One region of the Variovorax sp. P1_G12 genome, then DNA from elsewhere that is predicted to be linked to it. Evidence: riboswitches for the same ligand, from Rfam matches in the RefSeq annotation. Region 1 holds a riboswitch; the other holds the start of a gene.

The links. Region 1 has a riboswitch for S-adenosylhomocysteine ahead of metH (methionine synthase). Riboswitches for the same ligand answer to the same signal wherever they lie in the genome.
Region 2: linked by a shared signal. The riboswitch ahead of ahcY (adenosylhomocysteinase) and the one ahead of metH (methionine synthase) in region 1 are both predicted to bind S-adenosylhomocysteine.

Annotation. Positions count from the first base shown of each region.
Region 1 covers NZ_JBFUBW010000020.1:87,096-95,384, reverse strand. Annotated here, with positions in the region: gene metH (methionine synthase) at 1-1,874, opposite strand, end outside; S-adenosyl-L-homocysteine riboswitch at 1,932-2,024, opposite strand; gene AC1D2O_RS22425 (PACE efflux transporter) at 2,033-2,470, opposite strand; gene AC1D2O_RS22420 (LysR family transcriptional regulator) at 2,571-3,458, shown strand; gene AC1D2O_RS22415 (SH3 domain-containing protein) at 3,613-4,389, opposite strand; gene AC1D2O_RS22410 (homocysteine S-methyltransferase family protein) at 4,666-5,712, opposite strand; gene AC1D2O_RS22405 (histidinol-phosphate transaminase) at 5,792-6,925, opposite strand; gene AC1D2O_RS22400 (FAD-binding oxidoreductase) at 6,922-8,289, opposite strand, start outside.
Region 2 covers NZ_JBFUBW010000008.1:72,822-81,110, forward strand. Annotated here, with positions in the region: gene amrS (AmmeMemoRadiSam system radical SAM enzyme) at 1-679, opposite strand, end outside; gene amrB (AmmeMemoRadiSam system protein B) at 676-1,482, opposite strand; gene AC1D2O_RS11120 (DUF4399 domain-containing protein) at 1,681-2,532, shown strand; gene AC1D2O_RS11125 (HAD-IIB family hydrolase) at 2,519-3,307, opposite strand; gene AC1D2O_RS11130 (peptide chain release factor 3) at 3,456-5,084, opposite strand; gene AC1D2O_RS11135 (hypothetical protein) at 5,158-5,808, opposite strand; S-adenosyl-L-homocysteine riboswitch at 5,915-5,984, shown strand; gene ahcY (adenosylhomocysteinase) at 6,048-7,487, shown strand; gene AC1D2O_RS11145 (TlyA family RNA methyltransferase) at 7,498-8,289, shown strand, end outside; gene metF (methylenetetrahydrofolate reductase [NAD(P)H]) at 8,258-8,289, shown strand, end outside.

The DNA.
Region 1 (8,289 bases):
CCCCAGTCGATGTACTTCGCCAGCTCGGTGAGGTCGAAGTTCTTGAACACGCGCCGTCCGATGAACTTCGGCACCGGCGGCACATAGCCCGTCCAGGCGATCGGCGCCTTGTTGGCGCGCGCCTTGGCCAGCGGCCACAGCGGCGTCTGCTTCTTGTTGGCGTGCTGGTGGCGCACCTTGTCGTAGTCGGCGTTGATCTCGTTGATGTAGTTCGCGGCCTGCTCCGACAGCAGAGACTGCGCCACGCTCACGCTGCGCGAGGCGTCGGGCACGTAGACCACCGGCCCTTCGTAGTGCGGCGCGATCTTGACCGCGGTGTGCACGCGGCTGGTGGTGGCGCCGCCGATCAGCAGGGGGATCTTCTTGATCCGGAAGTGCTCGTCCTTCTGCATCTCGCCGGCGACGTACTGCATCTCCTCGAGGCTCGGCGTGATCAGGCCCGAGAGGCCGACGATGTCGGCGCCCTCGACCTTGGCGCGCGCGAGGATCTCATGGCAGGGCACCATCACGCCCATGTTCACGACCTCGAAGTTGTTGCACTGGAGCACGACCGTGACGATGTTCTTGCCGATGTCGTGGACGTCGCCCTTGACGGTCGCGATGACGATCTTGCCCTTGGTCCGGACGTCACGGCCGGCGGCCTCGTCCTGGCGCTTTTCCTCCTCGATGTAGGGGATCAGGTGGGCCACCGCGGACTTCATCACGCGGGCCGACTTCACCACCTGCGGCAGGAACATCTTGCCCTGGCCGAACAGGTCGCCGACGATGTTCATGCCGTCCATCAGCGGGCCTTCGATCACGTGCAGCGGACGGCCGCCCTTGGCCAGGATCGCCTGGTAGGCCTCTTCGGTGTCCTCGACGATGAAGTCGGTGATGCCGTGCACCATGGCATGCGAGAGGCGCTGGCTCACGCCCACCGGATGCTCCGGCGTGCCGCGCCATTCGAGCTTCTTGCTCTCGTCCTTGGCGCCGCTCTTGGCGGTCTCGGCGACCTCGACCAGGCGCTCGCCGGCATCGGGCCGGCGGTTCAGCACCACGTCTTCCACCCGCTCGCGCAGCTCGGGCTCGAGGTCGTCGTAGACGCCCACCATGCCGGCGTTGACGATGCCCATGTCCATGCCGGCCTGAATGGCGTGGTACAGGAACACGGTGTGGATGGCTTCGCGCACCGGGTCGTTGCCGCGGAAGCTGAAGCTCACGTTCGAGACCCCGCCCGACACCTTGGCGCCGGGCAGGTTCTGCTTGATCCAGCGCACCGCGTTGATGAAGTCGACCGCGTAGTTGTTGTGCTCCTCGATGCCGGTGGCGATCGCGAAGATGTTGGGGTCGAAGATGATGTCCTCGGGCGGGAAGCCGATCTCGTCGACCAAGAGGCGGTAGGCCCGCTCGCAGATCTCGATCTTGCGCTCGTAGGTGTCGGCCTGGCCCTTTTCATCGAAGGCCATCACCACCGCCGCTGCGCCGTAGCGCCGCAGCAGGCGGGCCTGGTGCCGGAAGGGGTCCTCGCCCTCCTTCATGCTGATCGAGTTGACGATGCCCTTGCCCTGGATGCAGCGCAAGCCGGCCTCGATCACCTCCCACTTCGAGCTGTCGACCATGATCGGCACCCGCGCGATGTCGGGTTCGCTGGCGATCAGGTTCAGGAAGCGCACCATGGCGGCCTTGCTGTCGAGCATGGCCTCGTCCATGTTGATGTCGATCACCTGGGCGCCGTTCTCGACCTGCTGGCGCGCGACGGCCAGCGCTTCCTCGAACTGGCCGTTGAGGATCATCCGCGCGAAGGCCTTGGAGCCGGTGACGTTGGTGCGCTCGCCGATGTTGACGAACAGCGAGCCCTGGCCGATCTGCACCGGCTCGAGGCCGGACAGCTTCATCGGGGGGACGGCGACGGAGGAAGGATCGGAGGACATGGGCTCACCTGTGGAAACGGGGTCAGGCGAGCGTCGTTGCACTCCAGTGGCTGGAAGCCCAAGCCTGACGCCGCCGCCCGGATGGACGGCAGCGCTGCAACGCTCCTTGGGAGCCGCGGATTTTACGCCGGCTGGGCGGCGCCGGCCGCCGATGCGGGCAAGCCGAAAATGGCGTCGAAGGCCCAGTTGAAGACGAAGGTGTAGACCAGGAAGAAAACCACCAGTCCCAGGTCCATCACCAACGCCTCCCACAGGCTCACGTCCAGCCACCAGGCGAAGATCGGCACCAGGAAGGCCACCAGGCCGCCCTCGAAGCCGATCGCATGGGCGACGCGGCGGCGGACGCTGCGGCCGCGCACGGCCTGGCGCGATTCCCAGCGCTCGAACAGGGCGTTGAACGTGAGGTTCCAGAGCACCGCGATGACCGAGGCGATGACCGCCAGCACGCCCGAGTGGCCCAGGCCCTGGCCCGACATCAGCGCCAGCCCCGCGCTGGCCACGACGATGGCGATGCCCTCGTAGAGGCTGATGTAGACGACGCGGCGTTTGAGCCCTTGCATGAAATCGATCCCGTGTTGGTTGGTGTTGATGGGTACTTTATATTTGTTTGACTGACATATAAAGTCATCTTCTTTCAAGTTAATTGATAGGTCGGACCGCATGAGCTTTTCCAGCGACAACGTGGAGGTGTTCCTCGCGGTCATCGACCACGGTTCTTTCTCGGCCGCGGCGCGGGCCCTGGGCCGGGTGCCCTCCGCGGTCAGCATGGCGATCGCCAATCTCGAGGCGGAACTCGACCTGCTGCTCTTCGACCGCAGCGGCCGGGAACCGCAGCCCACCGAGGCGGCGCGTTCGCTGGAACCGCAGGCGCGCCTGCTGGCGGCGCAGCTCAAGCAGCTCCAGGTGCAGGCGCTGGCGCTCACCCAGGGGCTGGAGAACCGGCTCACGCTCGCGATCGCGCCCGAACTGCTCGCGGCGCCCTGGAGCGGCCCGCTGGCCGCCCTGGCGAACGAATACCCGCTGCTGGAGGTCGAGGTGCTGGCCGCGCCGCAAGCCGATGCGCTGGCGCTGCTGCACAGCGGCCGGGCGCAGCTGGCGCTGGTGTTCGAGCGTCCCAGCCTGGACGGCCGGGAGGGGTTTCAGGAGGTGGCCAGCGACACCATGGTGGCCGTGATGGCGCCCGACCACCCGGTGCTGGCCGCCGCCGGCGGCCGGCTGCGCGAGGAGCACCTGACGACCACGCGGCAGATCGTGGTCGCCGGCCGTGACCTGGCCACCAGCGACCCGCGCTTCGTCTTCGCACGGCACGTCTGGCGCACCGACAACGCGCTGGCCGCCCTGAGCCTGATCACCGCCGGCCTGGGCTGGGGCTGGCTGCCGCGCAACTTCGCCCGGCCGCACGTGGCGGCGGGCGCGCTGGTCGAGATTCCGTTCGAGAACCTGTCCAACGGGCTCGACCTGTGGGTCGACGTCGTGTGGTCGCGCGAGCGGCCGCTGGGCCTGGGCGCCCAGCGCTTCGTGGCGCTGATCGCCCGCAAGAAGGACTGAATTGAAACACCCCCGAAGCGCCTGCGGCGCCTCCCCCTCGAGGGGGCGATACCAGCGGCCCGGCGAAGCCGGTTCCGCGGTATCCCTGGCAATTGGGCTGCACCAGTTTCATGCGCCGCGGGTCACGCGATCACGTGGTGGAGGACGGCGCCGGCTAGCGATCGCGCCCGCCTCCTCCTTCACCATGGCCGCCGCCGTGGCCACCGCCCCCATGGCCACCACCGTGGCCACCGCCACCCCCGTGACCGCCTCCGCCACCGCCCCCATGCCCACCACCGTGGCCGCCGCCGCCGTGGTCACCTCCGCCCTGCCCCGGCGGCCGGCCGCCGGTCTGGAAGCCGGGCGGCGGGCGCCAGCCGGGTGACGGTGGCGGGCGGTAGCCGGGCGATGGCAGCGGCCTGAAAACCGGCGCAGGCGGCGGACGGAAGCCCGGCGGATGCGGCTGATAGCCCGGCCAGGGGTTGGGACGCCAGCCCGCAACCGGCGGCGGTGGCGGGCGCCAGCCCGGAACCGGTGGCGGCGGCGGCCGGCCGCCCCACCAGCGCGGCTGGCCGTACCAGGGCCGGTCGCGGTAGTAGTTGGACCAGTAGCTGCCGATCGCGAAGGTCACGAGTGGCACGCCGATGATCGCGCCGTAGGTCGCCAGCGGCACCCGCTGCTCCAGGTAGGCGTACTCGAGGCTCGCCGCATAGGACCAGCCGCGAAGTCCGTCGGGCAGCACCACGTCGCACCAGCCGTAGCCGGCGGTGCAGCCCATCACTTCCAGCGATTGCCCGGGCGCCAGCGAGGCCACCAGCGGATAGTTGTCGCCGGGGCCGGCACGCAGATTGACGGGCCCGCGGGTGAACGCCTGCTGGGCCGTCGCGGCCAGCGGCAGCATCAGCGCCATGGCGCCGAGGCCGAACCATCGCAGAGCCTTGTTGTCGTTCATGCAGATTTCCTTTTGCGTTCCAGGGTAGGGAGAGCGTCGGCGCGTTGTCAATCAGCGACGGCCTTCAGCTAGAACGTTTCAGCACGCGCGTTCGCGCACGCGAAGAACGTTTGGAGAGCTTCTTCATCCCGGCTTCACATGCGCCGGGATGCGCGAGGTTCAGGCCGGCGCCGGGCCGCCAGCGCGGCGAAGTCCGCGCTTCGCGCTGACGGGCGGCCTGCTGACTCCCCCTCGGGGGGCAGCGACCACACGAAGTGAGGGAGCGTGGGGGCCAGCTCAGGCTGCTTCGCTGTAGAAGGCGGCGCGCCGCAGGCTGCGGCCCGCGAGCGGAGCGACCGCCTGGCCGATCGCCGCGATGTGCTCCGGCGTGGTGCCGCAGCAGCCGCCGACGATGTTGACCAGCCCTTCGGCGGCGAACTCGTGCAGCAGCCGCGAGGTGACATCGGGTGTCTCGTCGAAGCCGGTCTCGCTCATCGGGTTGGGCAGGCCGGCGTTGGGGTAGCAGCTGATGAAGGTGTCGTCGGCGACGCGCGCCAGTTCCTGGATGTAGGGCCGCATCAATGCAGCGCCCAGCGCGCAGTTGAGCCCGATGGCCAGCGGCTGCGCATGGCGCACGCTGTGCCAGAAGGCCGTCACGGTCTGGCCGCTGAGGATGCGGCCCGAGGCGTCGGTCACGGTGCCGCTGATGATCAGCGGCAGCCGCTCGCCGCTGGCCTCGAAGTATTCGTCGATCGCGAACAGCGCGGCCTTGGCGTTCAGCGTGTCGAAGATGGTCTCGACCAGCAGCACGTCGGAGCCGCCTTCGACCAGCGCCTCGACCTGCTCGTAGTACGAAGCCCGCAGTTCCTCGAAATTCACATTGCGCGCGCCGGGATCGTTGACGTCGGGGCTGATGCTGGCGGTCTTGGGCGTGGGGCCGAGGGCGCCGGCGACGAAGCGCGGCTTGTCCGGCGTGCTGAATTTGTCGCAGGCGGCACGCGCGAGCCTGGCCGACTCGAGATTCATCTCGCGCGCCAGGTCGGCCATCTTGTAGTCCTCCTGCGCGATGCGGGTGGCGCCGAAGGTGTTGGTCTCGACCAGGTCGGCGCCGGCGGCGAGATAGCCTTCGTGGATGTCGCGGATGACATCGGGCCGGGTCAGCGAGAGCAGTTCGTTGTTGCCCTTGACGTCGCGCGGGAAGTCCTTGAAGCGTTCGCCGCGGTATTGTTCCTCGGTCAGCTTGAAGCGCTGGATCATGGTGCCCATCGCGCCGTCGAGGATGGCGATGCGGCGGGCCAGGATGGCGGGCAGTTGTTGGGCGCGGGTGTAGACGACGGGCTTCATGGGCCGATTGTAGGAAGCGGCGGCGGCCCGATCGCGGCGTCGGGTCTTGGCCGTCAGCGCCCCGGCCCCCTGAAAAGGGTCACGGCGCCTCGCCGACGATCTCGCGCAAGGCGCGCAGCAAGCGCTCGTTGTCCGCCGGCATGCCGATCGACACCCGGATGAAGGTCTCGAAGCCGGGCTCCTTCCAGGGCTTGGCGATGATGCCGCGCGCCAGCAGGGCCTCGTTGACCGGTCCGTTCGGACGCCCGAGATCGATGAACAGGAAGTTCGCCGCCGACGGCGCGATCCGCATTCCGGGCAGCGCCAGCGCGCGCAGTTGCGCCACCAGCGATTCGCGGTACTGCACGGTCTGCGCCACTGCATGGGCCATGAAAGGCTCGTCGCCCCACGCGGCCAGCGCCGCCGCCTGCGCCGCCTGGTTGACGTTGAAGGGCGTGCGCACCCGGTCGAGCAGCTGCACCAGCGCGGCGTCGGAGGCGATGCCGTAGCCGACGCGCAACCCGGCCAGGCCCCAGGCCTTGGAGAAGGTGCGCAGCACGATCCAGGGCCGCTGCTGGTCGCGCAGTGCGGCCAGCGCATCCGGGAAGCCGGGCGCGAGCCGCGCGTACTCGTAGTACGCCTCGTCCAGCACCAGCAGCGTGCCGGCCGGCGTGGCCGCGAGCAGGCGCTCGAAGGCGGCCGCATCGAACATGCAACCGACGGGATTCGACGGATTGGCGATCATCGCGATCTTCGGCCCGCGCGCCAGCGCCTCGCACCAGGCGTCGAGATCGAATTCGAGCGCGGGCGTGAGCGCCAGCGCCTCGACCTCGGCCCCCATCATGCGCGGGAAGATCTCGTGCAGCCCGAAGCCGGGGCGCTGCGTGAGCACCCGGTCGCCCGGCGACAGCAGGGCCAGGCACAGCATCTGCAGGATGTCCTCGGAGCCGCTGCCGATCACGATCTGGCCGGGCCCGGCGCCGCAGCGCCCGGCGATCGCGGTGCGCAGCGCGGTGCAGGCGGCATCGGGATAGTTGTTGACCTGCTGCGCCAGGCCGACCAGCGCCTGCGCCACCGCCGGGCTGGCGCCGAAGGGGTTCTCGTTGCTCGCCAGCCGGCTGATCTCGCTGACGCCGTAGCGCGCGCGCACCACCTCGGAAGACAAGCCGGCGTTGTAGGGCGGCAGCGGCGCGACTTCGGGACGGGCGAAGCCCTGGAATGGGGATGCGTTCATAGGTCGAATACCTTGCCGGGATTGAGAAGGTGGAGGGGATCGAGCGCGCGCTTGATCGCGCGCATGGCGGCCAGCTCGGCCGGGCTGCGGCTCGCCGACAGATAGGGTTTCTTGTGCAGGCCAATGCCGTGCTCGGCCGAGACGCTGCCACCGAACGCGGCGACCTGCTCGTAGACCAGCGCTTCGATCTGCGCCTCCTGGCCGCCGATCGAGCGGCCGTCGGTCGTGATGTGCAGGTTGCTGTCGCCCACGTGGCCGAAGAACAGGGAGTGGTGGCCCGGCCAGCGCACATCGAAGGCAGCGCGGCAGGCGTCGGCGAACCGGCCGATCTCGGCCATTGGGAGACTGACGTCGAAATTGATCGGCGGATGCATGTGGACCGGCAGCTCGGCGGTGGCCTCGCGGATCTTCCAGAACGCCTGGACCTGCGCCTGGGACTGCGCGATGGCCGCATCGCTCGCCTGCCCGGCTTCCATCGCCTCGCCCAGCGTCTCCTCGAGGACCGTACGCAGCGAGGCCTCGTCGTCGCCGACCACGTCGACCAGCGCCGCGAACGGATGCACCGCCTCGAAAGGCTCGCGCAGCCCCTGCCATTTCAGGGAGGTCTCGACGAAGTCGCGCCACATGAGTTCGAAGGCCGCCACCGCGCGCGGGAAGCGAGCCTGCAGCCGGCCCAGCAGCGCCAGCGCGGCGTCGAAATCGGTGAGTGCAACCAGCGCGGTGGCGCGTGCACGGGGCGCCGGATACAGGCGCAGCACCGCGCGCGTGATCACGCCCAGCGTGCCCTCGGCACCGATGAAGAACTGCTTCAGGTCGTAGCCCGTGTTGTTCTTGAGCATGGGCCGCAGCATCGGTAGCACGCTGCCGTCGGCCAGCACCACCTCGAGGCCCAGCGTCTGCTCGCGCATCATGCCGAACTGCAGCACGCCGTTGCCGCCGGCATTGGTCGACAGGTTGCCGCCGATCTGGCAGGAGCCGCGCGCGCCGAGGTCGACGCCGAACTGCAGGCCCTGCGCGGCGGCGGCCTCCTGCACCGCCGACAGGGTGGCGCCGGCCTGCACCGTCAGGGTGGACGCCGCCGCATCCACCGATTCGATGGCGCTCATGCGATCGAGCGAGAGCGCGATGGCGCCGGGACTCGGCACCGCCGCGCCCGCGAGCCCGGTGAGGCCGCCCTGCGGCACCACCGGCACGCGGTACTCTCTGCACAGGCGCAGCACCGCCGAGACTTCTTCCGTGCTGCGCGGGCGCACCAGGGCCATCGGCGCCACGGGCGGCGCACCGCTCCAGTCGGCGTGGTGGCGCGCGGGGATGGCGTCGCCGGTCTGCAGGCGATCGGCGCCGACGGACCGCGCCAGCGCGGC
Region 2 (8,289 bases), on a different contig from region 1:
GCAGCGTCGTGATCTCGAACCAGCAGTCGGTCTCGTGCCGCAGGTACTGCAGCGTCTCGAGCACCGGCGCCAGGTGGGCGCCGGTCTGCTGGAAGTAGAACTGCTCGGTGAAGGCCTTCAGGTCGACGTTGGCCGCGTCCATCTTGGCGTAGAACTCGCGTCTGGGCGCGGCGTGCATGTAGCCCGCCGTCACCGCGACGCTGTGCAGGCCGAGCGCATGGCAGGCGTCGGCGGTGTCCATCGCGTACTCGGCGAAGATCACGGGGTCGTTGTAGGTGAAGGCCACGCTCGAAGCGCCGCTCGCGCGGGCCGCCTCGGCGATTCGCCCGGGTGACGCCGTGTCCTGCAGCCGGTCCATCTCGCGGCTCTTCGAGATGTCCCAGTTCTGGCAGAACTTGCACGCGAGGTTGCAGCCCGCGGTGCCGAAGCTGAACACGCTGCTGCCGGGGAAGAAGTGGTTGAGCGGTTTCTTCTCGATCGGGTCGATGCAGAAGCCCGAACTGCGCCCGTAGGTGGTGAGCACCATCGCATCGCCGGCGCGCTGGCGCACGAAGCACATGCCGCGCTGGCCGTCGTGCAGCCGGCAGTCGCGCGGACACAGGTCGCATTGGATGCGCCCATCGTCGAGCCGGTGCCACCAGCGCCCAGGCGTCGCGTTCGGCCCATCGAGGCTCGTCATTGCCGCTCCTCGAACGCGATCGCGCCGTAGCCGACGACGCGGTCACGACCGCCCGCGGTGTCGCCGGAGTTGCGCAGGTCGAGCAGGCGCGGCACGAGGCCGTGGCGGCGCGCGGCCAGCAGCGCGCCGTTGATCGCCGCCGATCCGCAGGCCTGGTGCGGCGCCAGCCCGGCATCGAGCGCCAGGATGCGTTGCACGGTGGCACGGTCGACGGCCTGCGCCTGCGCGTACGGAAGGTAGTGCGACAGGTCGGAGCTGATCACGATCAGCGTCTCCGCGCCGCCCCACAGCCGCTCGAGCACCTGCGCCACCGATTCGGCACTGGCGTCGCTGACGACCAGCGGCACCAGGGTGAAGCTGCCGAGCAGCATCTGCAGGAACGGCAGTTGAACCTCGAGCGAATGCTCGCGCTCGTGGGCCCGGTCGTTGCGGACCATCTGGGGCAGGTCGCCGAGGCTGGCGAGCGCGGCGACATCGAGCGCGACCTCGCCCAGCGGTGTCTCGAAGGCTTCCGCCTCGGGGACCGCCAGGCCGCTCACCCAGACGTGATGCGCGGGGCCGAGCAGCACCACGCGGCGGATGGCCGGCTCGCGCCGCCGACCGAGCAGGGCATAGGCGTGCGCCGCCACCGCGCCGCAGTACTCGTAGCCCGCATGGGGGGTGATCAGCAGCTTCGCGGGCCCGCGCGCCGGGTCGTCGTCGGCGCCGACGCCGGCCAGGTGGTCAGCGACCTGCCTGCGCAGCGCTCCGGGCGCGGCGGGGTAGAACAGGCCATCGACAACGGCGCGGCGTACGGCAGGCATCGAGCAGGGCTCCTGACGCTGAATCTGAACCCTCCGAGATCGAAAATCAAGACCTTGCCAGGGCGCGCGCGGATGCTTGTCGCGCTGCACGCGGCCGTCTCGCACTGCTAGCGGCCTTTTGTCACGTTTGGTCCGTCTTAAGTTCTAACAATCTAGAACTTCCTGATACACAATCCGGCAACCACAGGAGGAGCAGGCATGCGCGGTCGAATTCGTCACGGGACGCGGGCGGGAATGGTGGCAGCGGCGGCCTGGCTCCTGCTGCTGGCGGGCGGGGCTTGGGCGCAATCGCCTCAGGCACCCGCGCCACAACCGGCGGCCGACAGTGCCGATCTGGTCGTCCATCCCTGGGTGGTGCCGCCGCCCAACTGGTCGCCCGAGGCCTATTTCACGAACCTGAAGGACGGCGCCACGACCGAGGCGCCCTTCGTCGCGCGCTTCGGCCTTTCGATGCGCGGCATTGTCCCGGCCGGCAGGACCGCGGGCACGGCCGGCCACCACCACCTGCTGATCAACCAGCCGCTGCCGCTCGACTTCACCAAGCCGCTGCCCTTCACCGAGCACTACATCCACTTCGGGAAGGGCCAGATGGAGACCGTGGTCGACCTGCCGCCGGGCACCTACACGATGCGGCTGGTGCTGGCGGACCAGGGACACATCCCGTATTTCGTCTATAGCAAGCCGCTCAGGTTCACGGTCAGCAAGCAGAACAAGGGTGTCACGCCGGCCAGCCTGCTGGGCGAGCCGCGCATCGAACTGCTGAGTCCCGCCGATCGCAGCACGGTGCAGTTGCCGCTGCGCGTGCAGTTCCATGCCAGCGGCCTGAACGTGTCGAACGCAGCGCCCAAGGTGCCCGACACCGGCCACTTCCGGCTGGTGCTGGAGCGTCCGGGCCAGAAGGCGGAAATCATCGACCTCGACGGCGGGCAGACCGAGGTGTGGCTCAACCCGCCCAAGGGCAGCTACAGCGCCCGGCTCGAGCTCCTGAGCAACACCGCGGCCGGGAACGTCGTCGCACGCGCCAGGCCGGTCGCCTTCACCGTGCCTTGAGTATCGCGGCCGCCACCTCGGCGAAGCCGGCGCCGCGCTCGCGCTCGGCGACGTAGCTCGGCAGGTGCGACAGGGCGGCCTCGAACCGGCGGACGTTCGCCACGCCGATGCTGTGCTCGAAATGCTCGAACATCAGCGCGTCGTTGGTCGAATCGCCGACGTAGGCCCAGCGCTGCATCTCGTCGTCGAGCCGGCGGCCCCAGAGCTCGCGCACGATCCAGCGGGCGCCGGCCAGCTTGTTGTGCTCGCCGTACCAGCCGTTGACGTGGATGCTGCTGACGGTGGCGTGCATGCCCTCGCTGCGCATCAGCGCGACGACAGCGGCGATCTGCGCATCGCCGAGTTGCGTGAATTCGCTGTGGTCGATCGCGATGTCGCATTCGCGGCCCGGCGAGTCGGTGGCGCGCCGGGCGCCGGGGATCTCGCGCTCGATGCGGGCCAGCACGGCCTGCATGCGCGCGAAATTGCGCTCACGCGTGGGCGCGTCCTGCTGGTAGCGCTTCTCGAGGCCGCCCTGGGGCGCGGGCAGCAGCGCGACGGCGCCGTTCTCGGCCACGATCGCATCCACCGGCCAGGCGCTCGCGAAGGGTTCGCTCCAGCCCACCGGGCGGCCGGTGATCGCCACCCGATGCAGGCCGGCTGCGCGCAGGTCGGCCAGCGCTGCCAGCGCATCGGCGCTGATCGCGCCTTCGGTCGTCAGCGTGTCGTCGATGTCGGTGAAGACGCCGACCAGCGCGCGCCGCGCCGCCAGCGGCCACTCAGTCAGAGGAGTCATCTCAGTTCTTCACCACGCGATCGCGTGACTCGCGACGCATGAAACCGGCGCGGCCAAGCCCAGAGATACCGCGGATCTGGCTTTGCCAGGCCGCTGGTATCGCCCCCTTGAGGGGGCAGCGCCGCAGGCGCTTCGGGGGTGTTTCATTTCAGGAGGCGGTCTGCAGCGCCAGTCCCGCGTGCTCGCGCAGGGGATGGAAGTGGATCTTCGGAAAGCGCTCCTGCGCCAGCCGCACGTCGTAGGGCGAGGTGCACAGGTAGGCCAGCGTGTTGGCCGCGTCGAGCGCCATCCGCGCCGGATAGGCATCGACGAAGGCGCGCAGCTCGGCCGGGGTGTCGGCCGTGATCCAGCGCGCGCCGGTGTACTGGCAGCCCTCGAGCCGGACGTCGGCGTCGTACTCGGTCTTCAGGCGGTGCTGCACCACTTCGAACTGCAGCTGCCCGACCGCGCCCAGCAGCATCGGGCCGCCGACCTCGGGGCGGAACACCTGGATCGCGCCCTCTTCGCCGAGCTGGGCCAGGCCCTGCTGCAGCTGCTTGGTGCGCAGCGGGTTCCTGAGGATCACGGTCATGAACAGCTCGGGCGCGAAGAAGGGCAGGCCGGTGAACTGCAGCGAGGCGCCGTCGGTGATGGTGTCGCCGAGCTGCACGCCGCCGTGGGTCGTGAAGCCGACGATGTCGCCGGCGTAGGCCTCCTCGACCGCTTCGCGCCGCTGGCTCATGAAGGTCACGACGCTGGTCGGGCGCAGTTCCTTCGCGGTGCGCTGCACCTTGAGCTTCATGCCCGGCGTGTAGCGCCCCGAGGCCATGCGGACGAAGGCGATGCGGTCGCGGTGGTTGGCGTCCATGTTGGCCTGCACCTTGAACACCACGCCCGCGAAGTCCTTGTGCTCGGGCCGGATCTCCTTGACCACCGGCTGCCGGTTGACCATCGTGGTGCTGATGCGCGGCTGCGGCGGCGGCGCCAGGTCGACCAGCGCGTCGAGCACTTCCATCACGCCGAAGTTGTTGACGCCGGAGCCGAAGAACACCGGCGTCTGCTTGCCGGACAGGAAGGCCTCGCGGTCCCAGGTGGGCGAGGCGCCGGTGGCCAGTTCCATGCTTTCCACTGCGTGGTCGAACTCGCGGCCGAAGCGCTTGTGCAGCGCGTCGCGGTCGGTCAGCGGAATCGTTTCGAAGTCCTGCGGCAGCTTTTCCTGGCCCGACTCGAACACCGTCATCGCCTTCGTGCGCAGGTTGATGATGCCGCCGAAGCTCTTGCCCTGGCCCACCGGCCAGGTCATCGGCACGCAGGGCATGCCGAGTTCGCGCTCGATCTCGTCGAGCAGTTCGAGCGGCTCGCGCACCTCGCGGTCCATCTTGTTGACGAAGGTGATGATCGGCGTGTCGCGCTGGCGGCAGACCTCGATCAGCCGCCGGGTCTGTGCTTCCACGCCGTTGGCCGCGTCGATCACCATCAGGGCCGAATCGACCGCGGTCAGCACACGGTAGGTGTCTTCGGAGAAGTCCTTGTGGCCCGGCGTGTCGAGCAGGTTGATGACGTGGTCGCGGTAGCTCATCTGCATCACCGACGAGGCGACCGAGATGCCGCGCTGCTTCTCGATCTCCATCCAGTCGGAGGTCGCGTGGCGCGAGGCCTTGCGCGCCTTCACCGAGCCGGCGATCTGGATCGCGCCCGAGAACAGCAGCAGCTTCTCGGTCAGCGTGGTCTTGCCGGCGTCCGGGTGGGAGATGATCGCGAAGGTGCGGCGGCGTTTGGTTTCGGAGGCGAAGGTCATGGGGGTGAACGCGGTGCGCGCTCACGGGCGCGGGCTGCTGGAGGCAAAACCCACGATTTTACCGTTCGGGCGCTCACATCGGGGGTGAGAAGCCTTTGCGGCCCACCAGCATGCTCGAGGCGGTCGGCTTGCCGTCCTTCACCTGGGCGGTCACCGTGACCATCGCGCCCTGGACCACCAGCGCCGCCTGGTCGTCCTGGGCCGGCTTGAAGGTGACGATCGGCGTGCCGCGCGGGACGATGACGGTCTTCTCGCCGTCCTTGTACTTGAGCACCAGCTTCTTGCCGCCCGGAACCGCCGCCGGCGCCGCCGAGAGCGCGGAGACGGTGGCATTGGTCATCGTCCCGTCGGGCATGTAGTCCCAGGGGCGGAAGCCTTCGCCGGTGCCGCGCATGGCTTCCGGAAACACGAGTACCTCGACCGCGCGCTGGGTGCCGTCGGGCTGCGGCAGCGAACCCGCGCCGACGAAGCTGTCGGGCTTGATGGCGGCCATGTCGAGCGGGAGCACTTCGAGCACGCGCATGCTGGCGGGCCGCACCAGGGTGACGATCTCGCCGCTGCGGTCCTTGACCGTCAGCGAATTCGCGTCGACGTGCGCGATGACGCCGCGCACGCGCACGGTGGGCTCCGCGGCCGCGGCCGGGGCCTGCGCCGGAGCCGGCAAGGACAGCGTGGCCGTCGCGGCCATCACGAACGAAGTGGCAAGGATCTTGGCTTTGGACATGAGGATCGGCCGGGTGGGGCGATTGTTGGGGGTGGGAGGATCCGCAGTCTAGGCCGATCCGAAAAGCGCTGCTGGCGGCCGGCCGGCGCCGCGCGTTAAAATACGCCGTTCCGAGGAGCGTTGCAGCGCCGACAGGCGTGAGGCTCGGACCATCATCGCAACCACGCTCACCCGCTGTTCTCGCGGTGAGTCCATTCCCCGATCGCAGTGGCATCTTTCAAGCTTGCTTTGGAGCCAACATGAGCGCAGTTCTCAAACCGTCCCCCGTTTCCACCGTCGACCAGGCGATCGCCGACCTCTCCCTTGCCGCCTGGGGCCGCAAGGAAATCCGGATCGCCGAAACCGAGATGCCCGGCCTGATGGCGATTCGCGAAGAGTTCGCCAAGGGCCAGGCGCTCAAGGGCGCGCGCATCACCGGCTCGCTGCACATGACGATCCAGACCGCCGTGCTGATCGAGACGCTGCAGGCGCTCGGCGCCACCGTGCGCTGGGCCTCGTGCAACATCTTCTCGACCCAGGACCACGCCGCCGCCGCCATCGCCGCGGCCGGCACGCCGGTGTTCGCGATCAAGGGCGAGTCGCTGGAAGACTACTGGGACTACACCCATCGCATCTTCGAATTCGGCCCCAAGGGCTCGGCCGGCGAAGGCCCGAACATGATCCTCGACGACGGCGGCGATGCCACGCTGCTGATGCACCTGGGCCAGCGCGCCGAGAAGGACCAGAGCGTGCTGGCCAACCCGACCAGCGAGGAAGAGCGCATCCTGTATGCGGCCATCAAGGCCAAGCTGGCGGTCGATTCGACCTGGTACACCCGCAAGTCGGCCGAGATCATCGGCGTGACCGAGGAAACCACCACCGGCGTGCACCGCCTGAACGAGATGTCGGCCAAGGGCACGCTGCTGTTCCGCGCCATCAACGTCAACGACTCGGTCACCAAGAGCAAGTTCGACAACCTCTACGGCTGCCGCGAATCGCTGGTCGACGGCATCAAGCGCGCGACCGACGTGATGATCGCCGGCAAGGTGGCCTGCGTGGCCGGCTACGGCGACGTGGGCAAGGGCTCGGCCCAGGCCCTGCGCGCCCTGAGCGCGCAGGTGTGGGTGACCGAGATCGACCCCATCAACGCCCTGCAGGCGGCGATGGAAGGCTACAAGGTCGTGACCATGGAGTACGCCGCCGACAAGGCCGACATCTTCGTGACGACCACCGGCAACAAGGACGTCATCACGCACGACACGATGGCGAAGATGAAGGACCAGGCCATCGTCTGCAACATCGGCCACTTCGACAACGAGATCGACGTCGCCTCGATCGAGAAGTACGAGTGGGAAGAGATCAAGCCGCAGGTCGACCACATCACCTTCCCGGACGGCAAGAAGATCATCCTGCTGGCCAAGGGTCGCCTCGTGAACCTCGGCTGCGGCACGGGCCACCCGAGCTTCGTGATGTCGTCGTCGTTCGCGAACCAGACCATCGCCCAGATCGAGCTGTTCACCAAGCCCGACGCCTACCAGGCCGGCAAGGTCTACGTGCTGCCCAAGCACCTGGACGAGAAGGTCGCTCGCCTGCACCTCAAGAAGGTCGGAGCGATGCTGACCGAACTGACGGATGCGCAGGCAGCGTACATCGGCGTCGACAAGAACGGCCCGTACAAGCCCGACACCTACCGCTACTGAGTCCCACGTCTTGCGTGCCGATCAGCTACTCGTCGAACGCGGCCTCGCCGCTTCGCGCTCGCAGGCCGTCCGCCTGATCGCCGGCGGCTTGCGCTGGCGTGACGGTGCCGACTGGCGCGTCGTGGGGAAGAACCGCGACGAAATCCCCGAAGCGGCCGAGCTCGAACTGCTCGATGCCGCCGAGGCCCGCTACGTCTCGCGCGGCGGCCTCAAGCTGGAAGGCGCGCTGGCCGCCACCGGCATCGACCCGCGCGGCCGGCGTTGCCTCGATGTGGGCCAGTCGACCGGCGGCTTCACCGACTGCCTGCTGCAGCAAGGCGCCGAGCATGTGGTGGGCGTCGACGTCGGCCACGGCCAACTGCATGCGCGCGTGCGCGACGATGCGCGCGTGACCGCGGTCGAGGGCGTCAACGCCCGCACGCTGACGGCGGATGCCTGGGCATCCGAATCCCCTGATGAGGAGACTGCCGACCGGAGCTTCGGCCTGATCGTCGGCGATCTCTCCTTCATTTCACTCACGCTGGTGTTGCCCGCGCTGGTGCCGCTGCTGGCGCCCGATGGCGACATGCTGATGCTCGTCAAGCCGCAGTTCGAACTGCAGCCGGGCCAGGTCGGCAAGGGCGGCATCGTGCGCGAGCCCGCGCTGTACGCCGTGGTCGAGCAGCGCTTGCGCGATACCTGCGCGGCACTCGGCCTGCGCGTCGTGCGTTGGCTCGACAGCCCGATCGAGGGCGGCGACGGCAACCACGAGTTCTTCATCCATGCTGTTCATGCGGACGGCCAACCAGGAGCCGGCCGTGCG